One region of the Pseudomonas sp. JE3303 genome, then DNA from elsewhere that is predicted to be linked to it. Evidence: riboswitches for the same ligand, from Rfam matches in the RefSeq annotation. Region 1 holds a riboswitch; the other holds the start of a gene.
The links. Region 1 has a riboswitch for cobalamin ahead of cobO (cob(I)yrinic acid a,c-diamide adenosyltransferase). Riboswitches for the same ligand answer to the same signal wherever they lie in the genome.

Region 1 (4,156 bases):
GTGACCACGCCAACCGGCCGGCCCATGGCTTTCTCGTCATCGTTCAGGAACCCGCTCAGCAGATCCACCGGCTTGCCCGAGGGCTTCCCGTCCGCCCCGAACGGCACGAATACCACTTTGTAGCCACTGTGCGGATCGCGGTTCCAGGAGCCGTGCTGGCCGATGAACGCACCCCGCCCGAATGGCGCGGGCAGCACGCCGTCCTTGGCGAACGCCAGTCCGAGCGAGGCGGTGTGCGGGCCGACGGCGTAATCGGGGACCAGGGCCTTGGCGACCATGTCCGGCGCCTGTGGCTTGACCCGCACGTCGACGTGCTGCCCGTAGTAGCTGTATGGCCACCCGTAGAAGCCGCCCTCCTTGACCGAAGTGATGTAGTCGGGCACCAGATCGCTGCCAATCTCGTCACGCTCGTTCACCGCCGTCCATAACGCGCCTGTGGTCGGCTCCCAGTCCAGGCCATTGGGATTGCGCAGACCTGAAGCAAAAATCCGGTGCTGGCCGGTGGCGCGGTCGACTTCCCAGATGGCGGCTCGGCCTTGCTCCTGCTCAAGGCCGTTTTCCCCCACATTGCTGTTGGAGCCGACGGTAACGTAGAGCTTCTTGCCGTCGCGGCTGGCGATGACGTTCTTGGTCCAGTGATGGTTGAGCATGCCGCCCGGCAGGTCGACCACCTTGGCGGGATTCTGGACTTGCGTGGTGCCAGGCGGGTAGTGGAAGCGCAGCAGGCGATCGGTGTCGGCTACGTAGAAGTCTGTTCCGACGAGGGCCATGCCAAAGGGTGAGTTGAGTCCATCGATAAAGGTGGTACGCACTTCGGCGACGCCGTCATGGTCGGCGTCGCGCAGCAGGGTGATGCGGTTGGCACTGGGCACGCCTGCGCCTGCGCGCTTCATCACTTTCTTCATTATCCAGCCGCGCACGCCCTTGTCGTCATCGGGCTTGGGCGGGGCGTTGGTCTCGGCCACCAGCACGTCACCGTTGGGCAGTACATAGAGCCAGCGCGGATGATCGAGGTTGCCCGCGAAGGCCGTCACCTGGGTGCCGGGCGCCGCTTGGGGCTTGACGCCTTGTGGCCAGCCCACCGCGGGTGCGATGTTGACGGTGGGCATGAGGGTCTCGTTCGGCTCGGGCAGGTTTGGCGAGGGGCCGAAGCCTTCGTCCAGCTTCAGCCGGGCGGTCTCGCCGCAACCGCCCAGGCCGGTGGCCAGGGCCAGCACTATCGCTACGCGTATCCTGTCCATGTTCGAGATCCTCGCAAGGTGGTCATCAAGTATTCAGAGCCATACCCCGCAAACTAGGTTCAGTGCCCCCGGTCCAGTGGCAGATCGTCCCGGGTTTGATTGACGCTCCGAGTGCAACCCTCTAACCTTCGCGGCGTGTTTCAGGTGCTCTGCGGGCGAAGGCTCGGCAGGGTGAAACTGGGAAGCCGGTGAGCGCAGACAAGGCGCGATTCCGGCGCTGCCCCCGCAACGGTAAGCGAGTGAACGCCGCGCATGGCCACTGGGTTTGACTACCCGGGAAGGCGCGTGGCACAAGGCCCCGAGCCTGCTCGCAAGTCCGGAGACCGGCCTGTTACAGCCAACGGCATCACGGAGGGTGATGCGCGGAGCACCGTGGCCAGCGCCGCGGCCCTGCGCGTTTTCCGTATGCCTGCCTATTTATCTGTCGTCGCCTGGTGCCTGCCAGCGCGCGCCCGAGCGCGGCGCCCGACAGTCTGCGGAGAACTTTCATGAGCGAATCCACCGAGCGTGACGAACGCCACCTGGCGCGCATGCAGCGCAAGAAGGCCGTGATCGACGAGCGTATCGCCAGCGCCCCTAATGAATGCGGCCTGCTGCTGGTGCTGACGGGCAACGGCAAGGGCAAGAGCAGCTCGGCCTTCGGCATGCTCGCCCGCGCCATGGGTCACGGCATGCAGTGCGGCGTGGTGCAGTTCATCAAGGGCCGCAACAGCACCGGCGAAGAGTTGTTCTATCGCCGCTTCCCTGAACAGGTGCGGTATCACGTGATGGGCGAGGGCTTTACCTGGGAAACCCAGGACCGCCAGCGCGATATCGCCGCCGCGGAAGCAGCCTGGGCCGTGTCGCGGCAGATGCTGCAAGACCCTGCGATCGGCTTCGTTGTGCTCGACGAGCTCAATATTGCGCTCAAGCATGGCTATCTCGACCTCGACCAGGTCCTTGGCGACCTGCAGGCCCGCCCGCCGATGCAGCATGTGATCGTCACCGGCCGCGGCGCCAAGCCCGAACTGATCGACCTGGCCGACACCGTTACCGAGATGGGCGTCGTCAAGCATGCCTTCCAGGCCGGCATCCGCGCGCAAAAGGGTGTCGAACTGTGAGCCAAGCCCGGCACTGCCCGGCGGTTCTGATCGCGGCACCGGCTTCAGGCCAGGGCAAGACCACGGTCACCGCTGCATTGGCACGCCTGCATCGAAACCTCGGCCGCAAGGTGCGGGTGTTCAAGTGCGGGCCGGATTTTCTCGATCCGATGATTCTCGAGCGTGCCAGCGGTGCGCCGGTGTACCAGCTCGACATGTGGATGATCGGCGAGCAGGAGAGCCGCCGACTGCTGTGGGAAGCGGCACTGGATGCCGACCTGATCCTGATCGAAGGAGTCATGGGGCTGTTCGATGGCACTCCTTCGAGCGCGGATCTGGCGCGGCACTTTGGCGTGCCGGTGCTGGCGGTGATCGACGGCACGGCCATGGCCCAGACCTTCGGCGCCCTGGCCCTGGGTCTGGCGCGCTATCAGGCCGACCTGCCGTTCGCGGGTGTCCTGGCGAACCGCGTCGGCACGCTGCGCCACGCGCAATTGCTCGAAGGGAGCCTGACCGAAGGGCTGCGTTGGTATGGCGGGCTGTCGCGGGGGAGCGACATCGAGCTGCCGAGCCGGCATCTCGGCTTGGTCCAGGCGAGCGAATTGAATGATCTGGACGCGCGTCTCGATGCCGCCGCCCAGGCCTTGGGCGAGAGCTGCGATGCCGCCTTGCCGCCGCCTGTCCGCTTCGCCGAGCCGGATCCTGTCGCGGTCGAGCCGTTTCTGGCCGGCGTGCGCATCGGCGTGGCCCGTGACGAAGCCTTTGCCTTCCTGTACGGCGCCAATCTCGACCTGCTGCAGGCCATGGGTGCCGAGCTGGTGTTCTTCTCGCCTGTGCATGACGCGCATCTGCCTGACGTCGACAGCCTTTATCTGCCCGGCGGTTATCCCGAGCTGCACCATCAGGTCCTGTCCGGCAATGGCCCGATGCTGCACGCCATCCGTGCGCACCACGCGCAAGGCAAGCCACTGCTCGCCGAATGCGGCGGGATGCTGTACCTGCTCGATTCCCTGACCGACGTGACGGGTGAACGAGCCGAGCTGCTTGGCCTGCTTGCAGGGGACGCCGTGATGCAGAAACGGCTGGCGGCGTTGGCCCTCCAGGACGTTGCATTGCCGGAGGGCAACCTGCGCGGACATACCTACCATCATTCGCTGACCAGCACCGAGCTGGAACCGATCGCCCGTGGGCACAGCCCGAATGGTGGACGTGGCGCCGAGGCGGTCTATCGCTGCGGCCGGCTGACGGCGTCCTACGTGCACTTCTATTTTCCGTCCAACCCACCTGCGGCGGCGGCGCTGTTGCGGCCATGAGCGAGCAGGCCTTCAACGACGCCGAGCGTGCAGCGGTCTACCGCGCCATTGGCGAGCGGCGCGACATGCGTCATTTCACCGGGGGCGAGGTCGCTCCCGAGCTGCTGGCCAGACTGCTGGGCGCGGCGCACCAGGCGCCCAGCGTCGGGCTGATGCAGCCCTGGCGTTTCATCCGCATCAGCGACCGGGCCCTGCGTGGGCAGATCCAGGCGCTGGTCGAGGAGGAACGGGTGCGCACGGCGCACGCGCTGGGCGAGCGTTCCGATGAGTTCATGCAGCTCAAGGTCGAGGGTATTGGCGACTGCGCCGAGGTGCTGGTGGCAGCCTTGATGGACCAGCGCGAAGCGCACATCTTTGGCCGCAGGACCTTGCCGGAGATGGACCTCGCATCGCTGTCGTGCGCGATCCAGAACCTCTGGCTGGCGGCGCGTGCCGAAGGCCTGGGCATGGGCTGGGTGTCGCTGTTCGAGCCTCAGGCACTGGCGGCGCTGCTGGGCATGCCGGCAGGCGCCAAGCCGCTGGC
Region 2 (4,156 bases), on a different contig from region 1:
GCGCAAGGACGCTGGTCGAGGTGGTCCAGATCGTTGGTCACTCCGCCCAGCAGCGCATGGATCAGCGCGGTACCGCTGTGCGGCAGCTCGCCGACGGGATATTCCTGGTCCTTGAGCGCTTGCAGGATGTTAAGCGCCGCCGCCGGGGTATCGAGGCCAACGCCGTTGCCAATTCGCCCGTCGCGGGTGGGATAGTTGGCCAGCACCAGCGCCACGCGTTTTTGCCCATTGGGCAGGCGCGCCAGCTCGACCCAGTGCCGTGCCAGTTCAGCGACGAAATCCATGCGCTCGGGATGTGCCCGGTAGCAGACCACGTCCGACTGGCTGCGCTCGCTGCGCCAGGCCAGGTCCTTGAAGCTGACCGGCCGGGTGATGATCCGCCCGTCCAGTTCCGGCAGCACGATGTGCATGGCGAGGTCGCGGGCACCCAGGCCCTGCTCGCTGTCTTCCCAGCCAGGCTGGTTGTCCTGGGCGCAGATGGCCTGGAGCACCGGCACATCGCGCCTGAACGGCCGCAGGTTGGGCTGCTCGGGACTGGAAAGGGCGAAGCCTGTAGTGTTGATGATCACCTCGGCGCCGGCTTCGTCCATCCAGGCTTCGACCTGGGCGAGGCAGGCGGCTTCCTTGAGGCTGGCCACGGCGATCGGCAATGGGTTCAGCCCCGCCGCCGCGAGGCGCTCGCAGAAGGTATCCATGAAAGCAGTGTTGGCCGCCTGCAAGTGCGAGCGGTAGAACAGCACAGGGGCGACGGGCTGGTCGGGATGCCACTGGCCGAACCAGTCTGCCAGGCAGGCGCTGGCCTTGGCCGGGTGGTACACCGCGGTGCGTGGCAGCTGCTGCGGCTCATCCCAGGCGTAGTCGCGGCCAAGCCAACGGTTGGCCAGGCACTTGAACAGGTTCAGGGCATTGGCCTTGCCGCCCTGGCGCAGGAAGTGCCAGGCACGATCCGCCTCGGCGCCCGAGACCGTGCCCAGGCCCATCAACTCCGGGTCAGGGCGGTCGTCGCCCGGCACCAGGATCAGATGAACACCCCGTTCGGCCAGCGTGACCAACTGCTCGACGCCGTAACGCCAGTAGCCGACACCGCCGTGCAGCGACACCAGGATGACCTTGGCGTGGCGCAGCACCTGGCCGACATAAAGGTCGACCGAGGCATGGTTCTGCACCTGCATGGGGTTGGCCAGGCGCAGGCTGGGGAAGTCCTCCGGCAACTGCTGGGCGGTTTCGGCCAGCAGTGCCAGGTGCGAATCACCGCTGCAGAGGATCACCAGGTCAGCGGGTGTCTGGCCGAGATCGGCGATGCTGTCGTCCGGTACGAAGCAACCGGGCTGGGTCCGCAGCAGGTGCATGGGTCAGGCGCCCAGTGCCTGGCGCAGGCGAGCTTCGAGCAGCGCCGCGTCCAGTTCCTGGCCGATCAGCACCAGGCGGGTGATGCGCGGCTCGTCGGCACGCCAGGCGCGGTCGAAGTGCTTGTCGAAGCGGCTGCCCACGCCCTGGATCAGCAAACGCATCGGCTTGCCGGGAATGGCCGCGAAGCCCTTGGCGCGCAGGATGCCGAATTCGGTTACCAGGCTGGTCAGGGCGTCGAGCAGCAGGCTCTCGTCGGCTTCGGGCAAGTCGATGGAAATCGAATCGAACGCGTCGTGGTCATGGTCATGGTCGTCATGGTCATCGCCGTCGTGGTGCGAATCATGATGGGTACGGCGGCCGTCGATGTGCGCCTCGGACTCGGCACCGACGCCCAGCAGCACGTCAAGCGGCAAGCGGCCACTGCTGGCCTCGATGACCTTGACCGCCGGGGGCAGCTCTTCTAGCACTTCGGCGCGCACCTTGGCCAGGTCGGCGGGGGCGATCAGGTCGGCCTTGTTCAGCACCACCAGGTCGGCGCTGGCCAACTGATCGGCGAACAGCTCGTGCAGTGGTGATTCATGGTCCAGGTTCGGGTCGAGCTTGCGCTGGGCGTCGACCTGGTCGGGATAGGCTGCGAAAGTGCCGGCGGCTACTGCCGGGCTGTCGACCACGGTGATGACCGCATCGACGGTGCAGGCGTTGCGGATTTCTGGCCACTGGAAGGCCTGGACCAGCGGCTTGGGCAGGGCCAGGCCACTGGTTTCGATGAGGATGTGGTCCAGGTCGCCACGCCGTGCGACCAGCTCGCGCATGACCGGAAAGAACTCTTCCTGCACGGTGCAGCACAGGCAGCCATTGGCCAGCTCATAGACGCGGCCGCTGGCCTCTTCCTCGGTGCAGCCGATGCTGCACTGCTTGAGGATTTCGCCGTCGATGCCCAGCTCGCCGAACTCGTTGACGATGACAGCGATGCGCCGGCCCTGTGCGTTGTCCAGCATGTGGCGCAGCAACGTGGTCTTGCCCGAGCCCAGGAAGCCGGTGACGATGGTGACGGGGAGCTTGGCCAGTGTTTTCATGTCGATGCCCTTGGCAGGATGGCGGGCATGCGGGACGAAAGCCGCAGGCAGGCTTGCCTGGGCGCGTTCGCCACCGGATCACCCCGCCCGGTTGGAAGTCGAATTCGTTGCGAGGCAGGTCTCCTGGCTTGCACCACACCGGCCGGGCCGGTCGATCGACGCCTTCCCGCGCTGGCGCAGTGGCTGTGTCGATCTGGGCAGTGCTTACAGTTGCGGGGGCAGCCGCGGATTGGTACCGCGTTCCCGTCTTAGCTCTGGTGCAGTTCACCAGAGAACCTCGGACCGGCAAGGCTACGCAGTGCCTGTCAGGCGGTCAACCGCTGGCTGTGATTGACGGGCGATCGGTCCCGTGATTTGCTCCTGCCGCCTATAGAGAGCAGAGGAACGCATCATGCCCGTCACCCGCGTCGAGCGCGCCGCGTTGTATGCCGGCATCGGCTGCCGGCGCGGCTGCCCCGCCAGCGAACTGGCCGAGCTGCTGCAGCAGGTGCTCGCGGCCCAGGCGTTGCCGCTCAGCGCAGTCAGAGGCCTGGCCAGCATCGAGGGCAAGTCGGACGAGCCAGGGGTGCGCCAACTGGCCGCGCAGCTAGGGCTGCCGCTGATGTTCTTCAGCGCCATGCAACTGGCGCCGTTCGAGGCGCAGCTGAGCCAGCGTTCGCTCACCGCCTGGCAACACACCGGCTGCTGGGGGGTAGCCGAGAGCGCGGCGCTGGCCATGGCCGCAACCACCCATCCCGGGCCGGTGCGACTGCACGTCACCCGTCAGGCCAGCGGCCAGGCGACACTGGCATTGGCGTGCAGCGCGGTTCTTGACGGATAATCGCCGCTTTACCTGCAAGGATTCTTCATGACGGTCTATTTCATCGGCGCCGGCCCCGGCGATCCCGAGCTGATCACGGTCAAGGGCCAGCGCCTGATCCGTCAGTGTCCGGTGATCATCTATGCCGGCTCCCTGGTTCCGGCCGCCGTGCTTGAAGGCCATCGTGCCGACGTAGTGTTGAACAGCGCTGAACTGCACCTTGAGCAGATCATCGATGCCATCCGCAGCGCCCATGCCAAGGGGCAGGATGTCGCGCGCGTGCACAGCGGCGACCCGAGCCTCTACGGCGCCATCGGCGAGCAGATCCGTCATCTGCGCGAACTGGGCATCGACTACCAGATCATCCCCGGCGTTACCGCCACGGCCGCCAGCGCGGCGCTGCTGGGCTGTGAACTGACCCTGCCGGAGGTGGCGCAGACTGTCATCCTGACCCGCTATGGCGACAGCTCGCCGATGCCTGCCGGTGAGCAGCTGGCCGATCTCGCCCGGCACCGCTGCACCCTGGCCATTCACCTTGGGGTCAAGCACCTGGAGAAGATCGTCGCCGAGCTGCTCCCGCATTATGGCGGTGACTGTCCGATCGCCGTGGTGCACCGCGCCACCTGGCCGGACCAGGACTGGGTCCAGGGCACGCTGGATGACATTGTCCAGCGCGTGCAGGCCAAGGGGTTCCGGCGCACTGCGCTGATACTGGTGGGTCACGTGCTGGGCGACGCTCCGTTCGCCGAATCGGCGCTGTACCGCGCGGGCCATGCGCATCTCTACCGACCCTGAATCCCCTGTATTGCCAACCTGGCATGGCCGGTAGCAGACTCGGCGTTCCCATGACAGACGGAGACCTGGCCATGCTTGAACTGCGCCCCAACTGCGAGTGCTGCGGTAACGACCTGCCGGGCGACAGCCCGGATGC

Region 2: it holds a riboswitch for cobalamin, as region 1 does, so the genes downstream of both, cobW (cobalamin biosynthesis protein CobW) here and cobO (cob(I)yrinic acid a,c-diamide adenosyltransferase) in region 1, are expected to answer to the same signal.

Annotation. Positions count from the first base shown of each region.
Region 1 covers NZ_JBWGIF010000017.1:24,589-28,744, reverse strand. Annotated here, with positions in the region: gene AC0ZZU_RS22015 (PQQ-dependent sugar dehydrogenase) at 1-1,241, opposite strand, end outside; cobalamin riboswitch at 1,367-1,587, shown strand; gene cobO (cob(I)yrinic acid a,c-diamide adenosyltransferase) at 1,730-2,341, shown strand; gene AC0ZZU_RS22005 (cobyrinate a,c-diamide synthase) at 2,338-3,633, shown strand; gene bluB (5,6-dimethylbenzimidazole synthase) at 3,630-4,156, shown strand, end outside.
Region 2 covers NZ_JBWGIF010000007.1:48,072-52,227, forward strand. Annotated here, with positions in the region: gene cobN (cobaltochelatase subunit CobN) at 1-1,349, opposite strand, end outside; gene cobW (cobalamin biosynthesis protein CobW) at 1,353-2,426, opposite strand; cobalamin riboswitch at 2,523-2,721, opposite strand; gene AC0ZZU_RS11600 (cobalamin biosynthesis protein) at 2,818-3,246, shown strand; gene cobM (precorrin-4 C(11)-methyltransferase) at 3,274-4,020, shown strand; gene AC0ZZU_RS11610 (DUF1272 domain-containing protein) at 4,092-4,156, shown strand, end outside.